Regions from separate parts of the Klebsiella sp. SYXHC3 genome, predicted to be linked through region 3. Evidence: predicted binding sites of a transcription regulator. Region 3 holds the regulator's gene; each other region holds the start of a gene.
What was found. Region 3 encodes sigma-54, which starts transcription at its own class of promoters, with help from an activator protein. Its sites were predicted from a motif close to GTTGGCACANNTTTCGCTNT; they were not measured.
Positions count from the first base shown of each region.

Region 1 (4,093 bases), on a different contig from region 3:
GCTTCTCGCTGAAAAGAGTCAGTCGCCTCGCGCAAATTGACGTTTTCCGTCGCCGGCGCCGCTGCCGCCGTCTCAGTCGGCAACATCGGCGCCGTCACCGCAAACTGGAAATGCTGCGGCTCCAGTACCACTTCATCACCGGCCTGGGTGGCCCGCGCCAGCACCACCGCCCGGTGAATAGCATGCTCCAGTTCGCGCACGTTGCCCGGCCAGGACCACTGCTGCAGCCTGTTTCGCGCCGCCTCAGCCAAAATGACCCGCGCCAGCCCCATCCGCAGGCGGCACTGCTCACAGAAATAGCCCGCCAGCAGCACCACATCGTTCTCCCGTTCGCGTAGCGCCGGAACCGACAGCGGGAAGACGCTCAGCCGATGGTACAGATCGGCGCGAAAGCGCCCTTCCACCACCTCCTGGCGCAGATCGCGGTTCGTCGCCGCCAGCACCCGCACATCGACCCGCAGGCTGCGGTCATCGCCGACGCGCTGAATATCGCCATACTGCAACACGCGCAGCAGCTTCGCCTGCAACGCCAGCGACAGTTCGCCGATTTCATCAAGGAACAGGGTGCCGTTATCAGCCATCTCAAATTTACCGCTGCGGTTGCTGATAGCCCCGGTAAATGCCCCTTTCACATGGCCGAACAGCTCGCTCTCCGCCACGCTTTCCGGCAGCGCCGCGCAGTTGAGATAGACCAGCGGATTGGCGGCTCGCGGCGATCCCTGGTGCACCGCCTTCGCCACCAGCTCTTTACCGGTGCCGGTTTCGCCGCTTATCAGCACGTTTAAATCCGAGGCGGCGACGATATCGATCTCTTTTTTCAGCTGCAGCATGGGTGCCGACAGGCCGATAATCTCCTGACGCTCAGGCTGCGCGTCATTCACCGGTTGCACCGGCAACACATTTTGCGCCTCAAGGCGGGCGATGAGCAGCGCGTTATTCAAGGCGCCAGCCACCAGCGCGGCAATCAATCGCAGCTCTTCATCGCTGAAACTATCGAAACGATCGGCATCCATACCATCAAGGGTCAGCGCGCCAATCAGCGTCTGTCCGGCAAACAGCGGCAGGCCAACGCAGGCGTGAACCTTCAGGCTCTCATGACCGGGGATCAGCCCGTCATAGGGGTCGGGCAAATCGCTATCCGCCGGGAAGCGCACCACATCCCCGGCGCGCGCAATCGCCTCAAGCCGCGGGTGTCCTTCCAGGGCAAAGCGCCGACCAAGCACATCCTGCGCCAGGCCATCGATCGCCAGCGGCACAAACTGATGCGCCTCATAGCGCAGCAGCGCTGAGGCATCGCAGCCGAGGATCTGCCGCAGGGTAGTAATCAGGCGCGAAAAACGGTCGGCATGACCGATATCGCTTTGTAAATCAATGGCGATTCTCGCCAACTCGTCGACGGAAAAACTCATTGCCGCTCCATTGTCATTGTGACAATACACATTGTCATAACGACTATTTTAATCATTGTCATTTTGACAGCAACCAAAATCAGAAAAAATTAAAAATAGCTAATTATCAATGAATTAAAAAGTTGGCACGCAACTTGATATAAGCCAATCAACTGAGTTTAAACACACTGTATTGATTGAGGTTGCTATGTCTATTGCGGTTAAAAATAACATTCTTTGGGTTGGCCAACGCGATTGGGAAGTGCGTGATTTCCACGGTACCGAATATAAAACGCTGCGCGGCAGCAGCTACAACAGCTATCTCATCCGCGAAGAGAAAAACGTGCTGATTGATACCGTCGATCATAAATTCAGCCGCGAGTTCGTGCAGAACCTGCGCAGCGAAATCGATCTGGCTGACCTCGACTATATCGTCATTAACCACGCCGAAGAGGACCATGCCGGCGCGCTGACCGAACTGATGATGCAGATCCCGGATACGCCGATTTACTGCACCGCCAACGCCATCGACTCGATCAACGGCCACCATCATCATCCGGAGTGGAACTTCCACGTGGTGAAAACCGGCGATACTCTCGATATCGGTAATGATAAACAGCTGATCTTCGTGGAAACGCCGATGCTGCACTGGCCTGACAGCATGATGACCTACCTGACCGGCGACGCGGTGCTGTTCAGCAACGACGCCTTCGGCCAGCACTACTGCGACGAACACCTGTTCAACGATGAAGTGGACCAGATTGAACTGTACGAACAGTGCCAGCGCTACTACGCCAACATCCTGACGCCCTTCAGCCGCCTGGTGACGCCGAAAATTACCGAAATCCTCGGCTTCAACCTGCCGGTGGATATGATTGCCACCTCCCACGGCGTGGTCTGGCGCGATAACCCGACGCAAATCGTCGAGAAATACCTCGAGTGGGCGGCGGATTACCAGGAAGATCGTATCACCCTCTTCTACGACACCATGTCCAATAACACCCGCATGATGGCGGACGCCATCGCTCAGGGGATCACTGAAGTCGACCCGCGGGTAGCGGTAAAAATCTTCAACGTCGCCCGCAGCGACAAAAACGACATTCTCACCAATGTTTTCCGCTCGAAAGGCGTGCTGGTGGGCACCTCCACCATGAACAACGTGATGATGCCGAAAATCGCCGGGCTGGTGGAAGAGATGACCGGGTTGCGTTTTCGCAATAAACGCGCCAGCGCCTTTGGCTCACACGGCTGGAGCGGCGGCGCGGTAGACCGCCTGTCCACCCGCCTGCAGGATGCCGGTTTTGAGATGTCGCTGAGCCTGAAAGCCAAATGGCGCCCGGATATCGACGCGCTGGAACTGTGCCGCCAACACGGACGCGACATCGCCCGCCAGTGGGCCCTCTCTCCGCTGCCGGTTGCTGAAGCAGCGACAACGCCGGAACCACAGGATTGCGTCTGCGCCGCCGCCGCGGCCGCTGACCTCGGTCCCATGATGCAGTGCAGCGTGTGCCAGTGGGTCTATGACCCGGCGAAAGGCGAACCTAACCAGGATGTACAGCCGGGTACGCCGTGGAATGAAGTGCCGGACAATTTCCTCTGCCCTGAGTGTTCTCTTGGCAAAGATGTCTTTGACGTACTGGCGACGGAGGCAAAATGAGTGATGGCATCGTCATCATCGGCTCGGGCTTCGCGGCCCGCCAGCTGGTGAAAAATATCCGTAAGCAGGATACGCAAATCCCGCTGACGTTAATCGCCGCCGATAGCATGGATGAGTACAACAAACCGGACCTCAGCCATGTCATCAGCCGCGGGCAGAAGGCCGACGATCTGACCCTGCAAAGCGCCGGCGAGTTCGCCGAGCAGTACAATCTGCGTCTGTTTCCCCATACCTGGGTAAGCGATATCGACGCCGAAAACCGGTTAGTGAAGAGCCAGGATAACCAGTGGCGCTACGACAAACTGGTGCTGGCCACCGGCGCGACGCCGTTTATCCCGCCGGTGCCGGGACGCGAGCTGATGCTGACGCTGAACAGCCAGCGCGAATATGGCGCGGCGCAGAGCCAGCTGCACGACGCGAAGCGCGTGCTGATCGTCGGCGGCGGCCTGATTGGCTGTGAACTGGCGATGGATTTCTGCCGCGCCGGTAAAGCGGTAACGGTAGTCGACAATTCAGCCAGCGTGCTGGCGGCGCTGATGCCGCCGGAGGCCAGCAGCCGCCTGCAGCATCGGCTTACCGAGATGGGCGTACATCTGATGCTCAAGGCGCAGCTTGAGGGGTTAGAGCAAACCGCCGACGGCATTCGCGTCAGTCTCGATCGCCAGCGCGCGATAACCGTCGATGCGGTGGTGGCCGCCGCCGGCCTGCGCCCGGAAACGTCGCTGGCGCGCCATGCCGGATTGCAGATTAACCGCGGCGTGGTGGTCAATAATCAACTGCAAACCAGCGACCCGGCGATTTATGCGCTCGGCGACTGTGCGGAAATCAACGGTACGGTACTGCCGTTCCTGCAGCCGATTTTACTCAGCGCCATGTGCCTGAGTAAAAACCTGCTGGCGCAAACGGGCGAGCTCACCTTGCCGCCAATGCTGGTGAAAGTGAAAACGCCGGATCTGCCGCTGCATCTGGCCGGCGACACCCGCCGCGACGATCTGACGTGGAATATCGTGGCCGCCAAAGAGGGGCTGGTGGCGAAAGGCGTGGATGC
Region 1 covers NZ_JBXUNG010000007.1:106,062-110,154, reverse strand. The annotation lists gene norR (nitric oxide reductase transcriptional regulator NorR) at 1-1,409, opposite strand, end outside; gene norV (anaerobic nitric oxide reductase flavorubredoxin) at 1,597-3,045, shown strand; gene norW (NADH:flavorubredoxin reductase NorW) at 3,042-4,093, shown strand, end outside.
Region 1: norV (anaerobic nitric oxide reductase flavorubredoxin) is a predicted target of sigma-54. The motif match lies at 1,531-1,550, and genes of this name have one in related genera.

Region 2 (4,093 bases), on a different contig from region 3:
AGACAGGTGCAGTTCGCCACGGCCAGAAACGCGGAACGCATCGGCGTCTTCGGTTTCTTCAACGCGCAGCGCAACGTTGTGCACCAGCTCTTTGTTCAGACGGTCCAGAATCTGGCGAGAGGTAACGAACTTACCTTCTTTACCGCAGAACGGAGAGGTGTTGACGTTGAAGAACATAGATACGGTCGGCTCATCAACAGACAGTGCCGGCAGCGCTTCGACGTTCTGCGGGTCGCAGATGGTGTCGGAGATGTTCAGCTCGCCCAGACCGGTGATCGCGATGATGTCGCCGGCTTCGGCTACGTCGCTCTCGATACGCTCGAGACCCAGGTGAGTCAGTACTTTACCGACTTTACCGTTACGGGTTTTCCCTTCGCTATCGATGATAGTGATCTGCTGGTTCGGCTTCACTTTACCGCGCTTGATGCGACCAATGCCGATTACGCCAACGTAGTTGTTGTAGTCGAGCTGGGAGATTTGCATCTGCAGCGGACCGTCAAGGTCAACGTCCGGCGCCGGTACACGGTCAACAATCGCCTGGTACAACGGGGTCATGTCTTCAGCCATGTCTTCGTGGTCCAGACCCGCGATACCGTTCAGCGCGGAAGCGTAAACGATCGGGAAGTCCAGCTGTTCGTCGGTCGCGTCGAGGTTAACGAACAGGTCGAATACCTGGTCGACAACCCAATCCGGACGCGCGCCCGGACGGTCAACTTTGTTGATGACCACGATCGGCTTCAGACCGTGAGCAAACGCTTTTTTGGTAACAAAGCGCGTCTGCGGCATCGGGCCGTCAAAGGCATCAACCACCAGCAGCACAGAGTCAACCATGGACATAACACGCTCAACTTCACCTCCGAAGTCGGCGTGCCCTGGGGTATCAACGATGTTGATACGGTAATCATTCCATTTGATTGCAGTGTTTTTAGCGAGGATGGTAATCCCACGCTCTTTCTCCAAATCGTTGGAGTCCATCACACGTTCTTGTGCTTCAGTACGTGCGTCGAACGTACCGGATTGCTGTAGCAGCTTATCAACCAGGGTAGTTTTACCATGGTCGACGTGCGCGATGATGGCGATATTACGCAGATTTTCGATCACAACTTTGCCTCAGGCATTAGAAATAGCGCGTTATTGTACACGTATTAAGCGAAGGACTGAACAGGATCACAAAGATCCTCCGCAAACAAGTATTGCAGAGTTTGTTTGTGACCGCTTTCACGGAGCGATAAAAGGGCACCGTAATAAAAATTGCACCAAAATGGTGCTCAACGTTCACATTGAAGCACTATTTTGGTGCATTATCTCCATCATGGTGCAGTCCTTTTGCACTATGGTGCGCATGATACAGCGTTTTACCGTACTTTTAAAAGTTGGCACAGATTTCGCTTTATATTTTTTAAGGCAACAACGCCACTTTTAAGCAGTAAGAAGTTCGTTACCACGACGACAATGACCAATCCGGGAGAGTTTAAGTATGTCCGCTGAACACGTTTTGACGATGCTGAACGAGCACGAAGTGAAGTTTGTCGATCTGCGCTTCACCGATACCAAAGGTAAAGAACAGCACGTCACGATTCCTTCCCATCAGGTAAATGCCGAATTCTTTGAAGAAGGCAAAATGTTTGATGGCTCCTCGATTGGCGGTTGGAAAGGTATTAATGAATCCGACATGGTCCTGATGCCGGATGCCACCACGGCGCTGATCGACCCGTTCTATGAAGAACCGACGCTGATCATCCGCTGCGATATCCTGGAACCAGGCACCCTGCAGGGTTACGACCGCGACCCGCGCTCTATCGCCAAGCGCGCTGAAGAGTACCTGCGCGCCACCGGCATCGCCGACACCGTGCTGTTCGGGCCGGAACCAGAATTCTTCCTGTTCGACGACATCCGCTTTGGCGCATCCATCTCTGGTTCCCACGTGGCCATTGACGATATCGAAGGCGCATGGAACTCTTCTACCAAATACGAAGGCGGCAACAAAGGCCACCGTCCGGGCGTGAAAGGCGGTTACTTCCCGGTTCCGCCGGTAGACTCCTCTCAGGATATCCGTTCTACCATGTGTATGATCATGGAAGAGATGGGCCTGGTTGTTGAAGCTCACCACCACGAAGTGGCAACTGCCGGTCAGAACGAAATCGCTACCCGCTTCAACACCATGACCAAAAAAGCGGACGAAATTCAGATCTACAAATATGTTGTACACAACGTCGCTCACCGTTTCGGTAAAACCGCGACCTTCATGCCAAAACCAATGTTTGGCGATAACGGTTCCGGCATGCACTGCCACATGTCCCTGTCCAAGAACGGCGTAAACCTGTTCTCCGGCGACAAATACGCGGGCCTGTCTGAGCAAGCGCTGCACTACATCGGCGGCGTTATCAAGCACGCTAAAGCGATCAACGCCCTGGCGAACCCGACCACTAACTCCTACAAGCGTCTGGTCCCGGGTTACGAAGCGCCGGTCATGCTGGCTTACTCCGCCCGTAACCGCTCTGCTTCCATCCGTATTCCGGTAGTTGCCTCGCCGAAAGCGCGTCGTATCGAAGTGCGCTTCCCGGACCCGGCTGCCAACCCGTACCTGTGCTTCGCCGCGCTGCTGATGGCTGGCCTGGACGGTATTAAAAACAAAATTCACCCTGGCGATGCGATGGACAAAAACCTGTACGATCTGCCGCCGGAAGAAGCGAAAGAAATCCCGCAGGTTGCAGGTTCTCTGGAAGAAGCCCTGCAGGCTCTGGACGCAGACCGCGAGTTCCTGACCGCAGGCGGCGTCTTCACTGACGAAGCTATCGATGCTTACATCGCCCTGCGCATTGAAGAAAACGACCGCGTACGTATGACTCCGCACCCGGTTGAGTTCGAACTGTACTACAGCGTCTGATTTTGCTGTAAATCCATGGTGTTCCCGTGTTGTGGCACGGGATACCAGGGATGTTTTGTTGCCGTGGAAACTTTCAGCCCATCTCAGGATGGGCTTTTTTCTCCAGCAACACGCTGATCTCTCGCGCTTTTTACCAATAAAAAGCTATACTGCACTAAAATAGTGCAACCATTTCAGGAGACTGTCAGATGGCAACAGGCACACAGCCCGATGCTGGGCAGATCCTCAACTCGCTGATCCACAGTATCTTATTAGTCGATGACGACCTCGCGGTGCATTACGCTAACCCGGCTGCCCAGCAGTTACTGGCGCAAAGTTCGCGTAAATTATTCGGTACGCCGCTGCCAGAATTGCTGAGCTACTTTTCGTTAAACATTGGCCTGATGCAGGAAAGCCTGCAGGCGGGTCAGGGCTTCACGGATAATGAAGTGACGCTGGTGATTGACGGCCGCTCGCACATTCTCTCCCTCACCGCTCAGCGCCTGCCTGAAGGCTATATCCTGCTTGAGATGTCGCCGATGGATAATCAGCGTCGTTTGAGCCAGGAACAGCTGCAGCATGCTCAGCAGGTGGCGGCGCGCGATTTAGTGCGCGGTCTGGCGCATGAAATTAAAAACCCGCTCGGTGGCCTGCGCGGCGCGGCGCAGCTATTGAGTAAAGCGCTACCGGATCCCGCGCTGATGGAATATACCCAGGTGATTATTGAACAGGCCGACAGGTTACGTAACCTGGTCGATCGCCTGCTGGGGCCGCAGCATCCCGGTATGCATATCACGGAAAGCATTCATAAAGTCGCGGAGCGCGTGGTGGCGCTGGTCTCCATGGAATTGCCGGATAACGTCAAACTGATCCGCGATTACGACCCGAGCCTGCCAGAGCTGGCCCACGACCCGGAACAAATCGAGCAAGTGTTGCTGAATATCGTGCGCAACGCGCTGCAGGCCCTGGGGCCCGAAGGCGGCGAAATCATCCTGCGCACCCGTACCGCCTTTCAGCTCACGCTCCACGGCGTACGTTACCGTCTGGCGGCGCGTATCGACGTGGAAGATAATGGTCCCGGTATCCCACCCCATCTGCAGGATACGCTGTTTTACCCCATGGTCAGCGGCCGCGAAGGCGGTACCGGTCTTGGCCTTTCTATCGCCCGCAGTCTTATCGATCAGCACTCCGGCAAAATTGAATTTACCAGTTGGCCTGGCCATACCG
Region 2 covers NZ_JBXUNG010000015.1:12,485-16,577, reverse strand. The annotation lists gene typA (ribosome-dependent GTPase TypA) at 1-1,101, opposite strand, end outside; gene glnA (glutamate--ammonia ligase) at 1,478-2,887, shown strand; gene glnL (nitrogen regulation protein NR(II)) at 3,076-4,093, shown strand, end outside.
Region 2: glnA (glutamate--ammonia ligase) is a predicted target of sigma-54. The motif match lies at 1,373-1,392, and genes of this name have one in related genera.

Region 3 (4,093 bases):
GCGTTTCCAACTGCACAAATACGCCAACGGCGCGCAGGGTATCCTCTTCAAGCTTGCCGTGAGGGATCGCAATGCCGTTGCCGATCCCGGTACTGCCCATTTTTTCACGGGTCAGGATCGCTTCAAAGACCACCTGCGGCGGTAAACCTAGCTGCTTCGCCGCCAGTTCGCTGATGATTTCCAGCGCGCGTTTCTTGCTCTGGCAGTGAACCTGGCTACGGGTACAATCCTGGTTAAGGACATTGCTCAGTTGTAGAGCGGAATCGTTGTTCATCATAATTTCACCTGAGCTGCCCTTATCCGCGGGCTGCGGATAAGGGCGATCGCCCGGACAATTAGTGTTGTTTCAGTTTATCTTTATGTTTTGTTAACTGTCTTGCCAGCTTATCGATAAGACCATCGATAGCGGCATACATATCCTGCCCTTCCGCACTGGCATGGATTTCGCCACCGTTGACATGCAAATTGGCGTCCGCGATTTGCGTCACCTTCTCTACTTTTAACACAATATAGACCTGGTTGATCCTATCGAAAAACTGCTCCAGTTTGCTGAACTTCGTAGTGACGAAGTCGCGCATGGCGGGAGTGATCTCGACGTTGTGTCCTGTAATGTTGAGCTGCATAGTGTCTTCCTTATCGGTTGTGTCAGACCAGTTGTTTGCGCTGGTTTGACGGCGGAATGGATAAAGACTCTCGGTACTTAGCAACAGTGCGCCGCGCCACCATAATACCCTGATCGGAGAGCATGGTGGTGAGCTTGCTGTCGCTCAACGGCTTCGCGGGGTTCTCCGCGGCGATTAACTTCTTCACCAGCGCACGAATGGCGGTAGACGAGGCTTCGCCGCCGCCTTCGGTATTGACGTGGCTGGAGAAGAAATACTTCAACTCAAAAATACCGCGTGGACTGTGCAGATATTTTTGCGTGGTAACGCGTGAAATGGTTGATTCATGCATCTCGACGGCCTGGGCGATATCCGCCAGCACCATCGGTTTCATAAATTCTTCACCCTGCTCAAAGAAGGCCTGCTGCTGTTCGACGATGCAGCGGCTGACGCGCAGCAGGGTATCGTTACGGCTCTCAAGGCTCTTAATCAGCCAGCGGGCTTCTTGCAGGTTGCTGCGGATAAACTGGCTGTCGGCGTCGTTGCGCGCATTATTGCCCATCGCCGCGTATTGCTGATTAATCTTCAGCCGCGGAATGCTGTCGGAATTGAGCTCGACGACCCAGCGGCCGTTAACCTTGCGCACCAGTACATCCGGGATCACGTATTCCGGCTCGCTGGTTTGAATGGACTGACCCGGGCGCGGATCCAGCGACTGGATCAGGCAAACCGCCTCTTTCAGAACGTCTTCTTTCAAGCGAGTGACGCGCATCAGGCTACGGAAATCGTGGTTGGCCAGGAGATCAAGATGCTCGCTGATAATCAACCTGGCTTCTTCCAGCCACGGTGTCTCTTTGGCAAATTGTGAAAGCTGGATCAGCAGGCAGTCACGGAGATCCCTGGCGGCGACGCCGACCGGATCGAAACGCTGTACGCGCTTGAGTACCGCTTCAACTTCCTCAAGACCAATTTCATCATCTTCGATACTGTCGACAATGTCCTGAATGGAAATAGTGAGGTAGCCGGTATCGTCAACGGCATCGACGATGGAGGTGGCTATCGCGCGGTCGGTATCGGTGAATGGCGTGAGCTCGACCTGCCACATCAGATAATCCTGCAGGCTTTGGGTGGTCTCACCCTGATAGATCGGCAGTTCATCGTCCTGGTAGTCGACGCCATTACCCGACGGCGTGCCGGCGGTGTAGATTTCATCCCAGCTGGCGTCCAGCGGGAGCTCGTCCGGCATCTCTTTTTGTTCGAGCGCGTCGACGGTATCCAGAGACTCGCGGTCCTCGGCTTCTGTGGTTTCAACCTCTTCGTGAAGATCGGTTTGCTCAAGCAACGGGTTACTCTCCAGCGCCTGCTGGAGTTCTTGCTGGAGTTCTAACGTGGACAGCTGCAACAAGCGGATGGCCTGCTGCAGTTGGGGCGTCATGGCAAGCTGTTGGCTTAGCCTTAATTGCAAACCTTGCTTCATGTTCAGGGTCAATATCTCCGGCTAAAACGTCTATAACCTCTACCCTATCAGAGTCTGAAGTCTTCCCCAAGGTACACGCGTTTAACCTGCTCGTCTTCAAGGATTTGCTGCGGGGTGCCGTGGGCGATGAGATGGCCCTGGCTCACGATATAAGCTCGTTCACAGACCGCCAGCGTCTCCCTGACGTTATGGTCAGTAATGAGTACGCCCAGCCCGCTGTCGCGCAGGTGTTCGATGATGCGTTTAATATCGATAACAGAGATAGGGTCAACCCCGGCGAACGGTTCATCCAGCAGGATGAATTTCGGGTTCGCCGCCAGCGCGCGGGCGATTTCGACGCGGCGGCGTTCACCGCCGGAGAGCGCCTGGCCCAGGCTATCGCGCAGGTGTTCAATGTGGAACTCTTCCATCAGCTCTTTAGCGCGATCTTCACGCTGCTCGCTGCTGAGATCGTCGCGGATCTGTAGCACCGCCATCAGATTATCGTAGACGCTCAGGCGGCGGAAAATAGAGGCTTCCTGCGGCAGGTAACCGATGCCGCGCCGCGCGCGGGCATGTAGCGGCAGCAGGCTGATATCTTCATCGTCAATGATGATGTTGCCGGCGTCGCGCGGCACGATGCCTACCACCATATAAAAGGTGGTGGTCTTACCGGCGCCGTTCGGGCCCAGCAGGCCGACGATTTCACCGGAGTTGACGGTCAGGCTGACGTCTTCCACCACGCGGCGGCCTTTGTAGGCTTTGGCGAGATTTTTTGCAGTTAATGTTGCCATAACGGATTACTTACCTTTCTTCTGCTGATCGCCGCTTTTGTCCTGCAACTGCGAAGGTACCAGCACCGTAGTCACGCGACCGCCTTTGTTGCTGAAGGCCTGCATTTTCTGCTCTTTCACCAGATAGGTGATTTTGTCGCCCTGAATATTGCTATCCAGCTGTTCCAGATGCGCGTTGCCGGTCAGCACCACGAAATCGTTCTGCAGTTCATAATGCATTTTCGACGCGCGGCCTTTCACCGGCTTGCCGTTGTCCTGCATCTGATAGAAGGTGGCCGGATTGCCGAAACCGTCGATCACCTCTTTGCCTTTTTCACCGCCAGGGCGGGTAACCACGACTTTGTCGGCATTGATTTTAATGGTCCCTTGGGTGACGACCACGTTGCCGGTGAAGGTCACGACGTTGCCCTGCATATCCAACGACTGCTGATCGGACTCGATGTGAATCGGCTGATCGGTATCGCCGGTTTTTGCCAGAGCCGGCAGGCTGGCGGCCAGAAGCGCGCTTGCGAGCGCAATGTTAAGGCTGAGTTTGTTTGTTCTGAATTTCATAAGAGGTTCTAACCTTTTCAATCAGCTCGGCATTTTTGCTGCGTAGGTTCCCGCGCATTTTCAGGCCGCTGGAATTAAATGTTGTTCCGTACAACGTCACCATATCGTCAGAGGTTACATCCTGGGTCACCAGGTTTACCTGCGCGTTATCGGTGGTAATTTTGCGCAGTTGAGAGTCGGGGCTCAACGCGTCGACCTCAACATGGCCGTAAAGATACAGCATACGGTCGTTGGTTAACTTGGCTTTATCCGCTCTGATTGACCAGGTCGGAACCTTATTGGTATCAAAGGTGGTCATCACCGGATTGGTGAACCACGATACTTCTTGTTCGGAAAAGTATTCGACATGCTCGGCTATCAGACGATAACTCAGCGCGCCTTCCGGGCTGTACACCACGGTATCGGTATGCTCGCTTTTATACGTCGGATCGTTAGGATTGACCGCGACGGTCGCGGTGTCGTCCGTACTCGCCAGGTTCAGGCCGATCAGGATCAACGCGACCAGCGATAGTAAGATGATAACCCAACGTCTGGTTTTACTCATATTGATTGCCCTTTGGCCTCATCAAGCTTGCCCTGCGCCAATAGTAACAAATCGCAGACTTCGCGTACCGCGCCGCGTCCGCCGTTAATTCGCGTGACGTAATTCGCCCGCGGGAGCAGCAGCGGATGCGCATCGGCGACGGCGA
Region 3 covers NZ_JBXUNG010000004.1:447,881-451,973, reverse strand. The annotation lists gene ptsN (PTS IIA-like nitrogen regulatory protein PtsN) at 1-277, opposite strand, end outside; gene hpf (ribosome hibernation promoting factor) at 336-623, opposite strand; gene rpoN (RNA polymerase factor sigma-54) at 646-2,079, opposite strand; gene lptB (LPS export ABC transporter ATP-binding protein) at 2,127-2,852, opposite strand; gene lptA (lipopolysaccharide ABC transporter substrate-binding protein LptA) at 2,859-3,404, opposite strand; gene lptC (LPS export ABC transporter periplasmic protein LptC) at 3,373-3,948, opposite strand; gene kdsC (3-deoxy-manno-octulosonate-8-phosphatase KdsC) at 3,945-4,093, opposite strand, start outside.

Region 4 (4,093 bases), on a different contig from region 3:
CGCTATCAGCAACTGGAAGCAGCGCTCGACGATGCGCCGCAGGATGAGGAGGCGACAGATGCGTAATTTCGCCGATCTCTGGCCGATCCTGAAACGTCTGCTGGCCTACGGTTCGCCGTGGCGTAAGCCGCTTATCATTGCCGTTATCATGATGTGGATAGCAGCGGCGGCGGAAGTCAGCGGCCCGCTGCTGATAAGCTATTTCATTGATAACATGGTGGCGAAACAGTCGCTACCGGTGAAGCTGGTCTGCGGCCTGGCGGCGGCCTATATCTTCCTGCAGATCCTTGCCGCTACGCTGCACTATAACCAGGCGCTGCTGTTTAACCGGGCGGCGGTCGGCGTGGTGCAGCAGTTGCGCAGCGATGTGATGGACGCCGCGCTGCGTCAGCCGTTAAGCGAGTTTGATACGCAACCTGTCGGCCAGTTGATATCACGCGTTACCAACGATACCGAAGTGATTCGTGACCTGTACGTGACAGTCGTGGCGACGGTGCTGCGCAGCGCGGCGCTGATAGGCGCGATGCTGGTGGCGATGTTCAGTCTCGACTGGCGAATGGCGCTGGTGGCGGTGGCTATCTTCCCGGCGGTGCTGATCGTGATGGCTATCTATCAGCGTTACAGCACGCCGATCGTGCGTCGCATGCGCGCCTGGCTTGCCGATATCAATGATGGCTTCAACGAAGTGATCAACGGCATGGGCGTTATTCAGCAATTCCGCCAGCAGGCGCGATTCGGCGAGCGAATGCGTGAAGCCAGTTACGGACACTATCTGGCGCGCATGCAGACGCTGCGTCTGGATGGTTTCCTGCTGCGACCGCTGTTAAGCCTGTTTTCATCGCTGATCCTCTGCGGCCTGCTGATGCTGTTTGGTTTTAGCGCTTCCGGAAGTATCGAAGTCGGGGTGTTATATGCCTTTATTAGCTATCTCGGGCGGCTTAACGAACCGCTGATCGAACTTACCACCCAGCAGTCGATGCTGCAGCAAGCGGTGGTGGCGGGCGAACGCGTGTTTGAGCTGATGGACCGTCCACGCCAGAGCTGGGGTAACGATAGCGCGCCGTTACGCAGCGGTGCGGTGGCGATTGATAACGTCTCTTTTGCCTATCGCGACGATCGGCTGGTGCTGCAGGATATCAATCTGGATATTCCTTCGCGCGGTTTTGTGGCGCTGGTTGGCCATACCGGTAGCGGCAAGAGCACGCTGGCCAGCCTGATGATGGGCTACTACCCGTTGACCAAAGGCGAAATTCGTCTTGATGGCCGCCCGCTGTCGTCGTTAAGCCACAGCGCTTTACGTCGGGGCGTCGCGATGGTGCAACAGGATCCGGTGGTATTAGCCGATACCTTCTATGCCAACGTGACGCTGGGCCGCGATATCAGCGAGCAGCAGGTCTGGGAAGCGCTGGAGGCGGTGCAGCTCGCTGACCTTGCCCGTGAAATGAGCGACGGGATTTATACCCAACTGGGCGAGCAGGGCAACAACCTGTCGGTGGGGCAGAAACAGCTGTTGGCGCTGGCCCGTGTGCTGGTCGAGACGCCGCAGGTGCTGATCCTCGATGAAGCGACAGCTAACATCGATTCCGGTACCGAGCAGGCTATCCAGCAGGCGCTGGCGAAAGTGCGCGAGCACACCACGCTGGTAGTTATCGCCCACCGTCTGTCGACCATCGTCGAAGCGGATACGATCCTGGTGCTGCACCGTGGCCAGGCCGTCGAGCGCGGGAACCATCAGCAATTGCTGGCGGCGAAGGGCCGTTACTGGCAGATGTACCAGCTACAGCTGGCTGGCGAAGAGCTAGCCGCCAGCGTTGAGGAGGAGTCGCTGAGCGCCTGATGCACCATCAGCAGGCATTGGTGCAGGGGTGACGTGAAGTGGTGCAACTTGCTCACTAAGGGCGCACCGTATTGGTGCATTTTTGCGCATTAGCGGTCATTTGCCGTCTCGCCAGTAACATCCTCGCGTTTTTTTCTCCATAAACGGGCCGATTCACGGCCCGTTTTCATTTTTGGCATATCCCTTGCTTTATCTCCTGTGTTAGCTGCGGCCACTATCAAATACTGACTGGAGGGGATTTATGAAGCTGGTTACCGTGGTAATCAAACCATTCAAACTGGAAGACGTTCGCGAAGCGTTGTCCTCCATCGGCATTCAGGGCCTGACGGTCACGGAAGTGAAAGGCTTCGGCCGCCAGAAAGGCCATGCCGAGCTCTATCGCGGCGCCGAATACAGCGTCAATTTCCTGCCAAAAGTAAAAATTGATATTGCGATTGCCGACGATCAGCTGGATGAGGTTGTCGAGGTGATAGGCAAGGCCGCCTGGACCGGAAAAATTGGCGACGGCAAAATTTTTGTCGCCGAACTGCAGCGCGTGATTCGTATTCGTACCGGCGAATCCGACGAAGCGGCACTGTAATTGCCTGACCACACAGCGATGGGGATGAAGAGATGATGAGAACGACGATGAAAACGGCTCTGGGAGCGCTGGCGCTGCTTCCGGGACTGGCGCTGGCGGCCGAACCGGCGGTGGCGGATAAAGCCGACAACGCCTTTATGATGATTTGCACCGCGCTGGTGCTGTTTATGACAATCCCCGGCATTGCGTTGTTCTACGGCGGCCTGATTCGCGGTAAAAACGTGCTCTCAATGCTGACTCAGGTCATTGTGACTTTTGGCCTGGTTTGCGTGCTGTGGGTTATCTATGGCTATACGCTTGCCTTCGGTAGCGGCGGTAGCTTCTTCGGCAGCTTCGACTGGGTGATGCTGAAGAATATTGAACTGAAAGCGTTGATGGGCTCGTTCTATCAATATATCCACGTCGCTTTCCAGGGCTCTTTCGCCTGTATCACCGTGGGCCTGATCGTCGGTGCGCTGGCGGAACGTATTCGTTTCTCCGCGGTACTGATTTTTGTGGTGGTTTGGCTCACGCTCTCCTACGTGCCGATTGCGCATATGGTGTGGGGCGGCGGCCTGCTGGCGACCCATGGTGCGCTGGACTTCGCCGGCGGTACCGTCGTACACATCAACGCTGCGGTAGCGGGGCTGGTGGGCGCGTATATGATGGGCAAACGCGTGGGCTTTGGCAAAGAAGCGTTTAAACCGCATAACCTGCCGATGGTCTTCACCGGTACGGCGATTCTGTATGTCGGCTGGTTCGGCTTTAACGCCGGTTCCGCAAGCGCGGCCAACGAAATTGCCGCCCTGGCCTTCGTAAATACCGTCGTGGCGACCGCTGGCGCGATTCTGGCCTGGACCTTCGGCGAATGGGCCACCCGCGGCAAACCCTCGCTGCTGGGCGCCTGCTCCGGCGCGATTGCCGGTCTGGTCGGCATTACTCCGGCGTGCGGTTATGTTGGCGTTGGCGGCTCGCTGATTATCGGTATCATCGCCGGCCTGGCCGGGCTGTGGGGCGTCACGGTGCTGAAGCGCTGGCTGCGCGTCGATGACCCATGCGATGTGTTTGGCGTTCATGGCGTGTGCGGCATCATCGGTTGTATCCTGACTGGCATCTTCGCTTCCACTACCCTTGGCGGCGTCGGCTATGCGGAAGGCGTCACGATGGGGCATCAGCTGCTGGTACAGCTGGAAAGTATCGGCATTACCGTGGTCTGGTCCGCCGTCGTCGCCTGGATCGGCTTCAAAGTGGCGGCGATGACCGTCGGCCTGCGGGTTCCGGAAGAGCAGGAGCGCGAAGGGCTGGACGTCAACAGCCACGGCGAAAACGCCTACAACGCCTGATATATTGTGCAATCTCCATAAGCGTCAAAGCCTCCCGCATGGGAGGCTTTTTCTTTGCGTGGAATTTATTTCTTACTGAAGCCAGGGATAAAGCGGTCAACATCCACTTCCATAAACTGGCTGCGCTGGAAGTGGGCTTTCATATTCCACGGGACGGTGCAGTCGAAAATGGTTTTGCAGGCAATACCGCTATCGCGAATCGATGGGCTGAAGGCCGGGTCGGATGATGGATCCAGCGGATGGCAACGTACGCCGGGAATAAACACGGTGCTGACATCGCCCTGATAGCGGGTGGTCATCGCCCACATGACGTCGTTGATGTCGAAAACGTCGACGTCTTCATCGACCAGCATT
Region 4 covers NZ_JBXUNG010000003.1:200,903-204,995, forward strand. The annotation lists gene AC2CGP_RS10475 (SmdA family multidrug ABC transporter permease/ATP-binding protein) at 1-66, shown strand, start outside; gene AC2CGP_RS10480 (SmdB family multidrug efflux ABC transporter permease/ATP-binding protein) at 59-1,837, shown strand; gene glnK (P-II family nitrogen regulator) at 2,079-2,417, shown strand; gene amtB (ammonium transporter AmtB) at 2,450-3,739, shown strand; gene AC2CGP_RS10495 (UbiD family decarboxylase domain-containing protein) at 3,805-4,093, opposite strand, start outside.
Region 4: glnK (P-II family nitrogen regulator) is a predicted target of sigma-54. The motif match lies at 2,009-2,028, and genes of this name have one in related genera.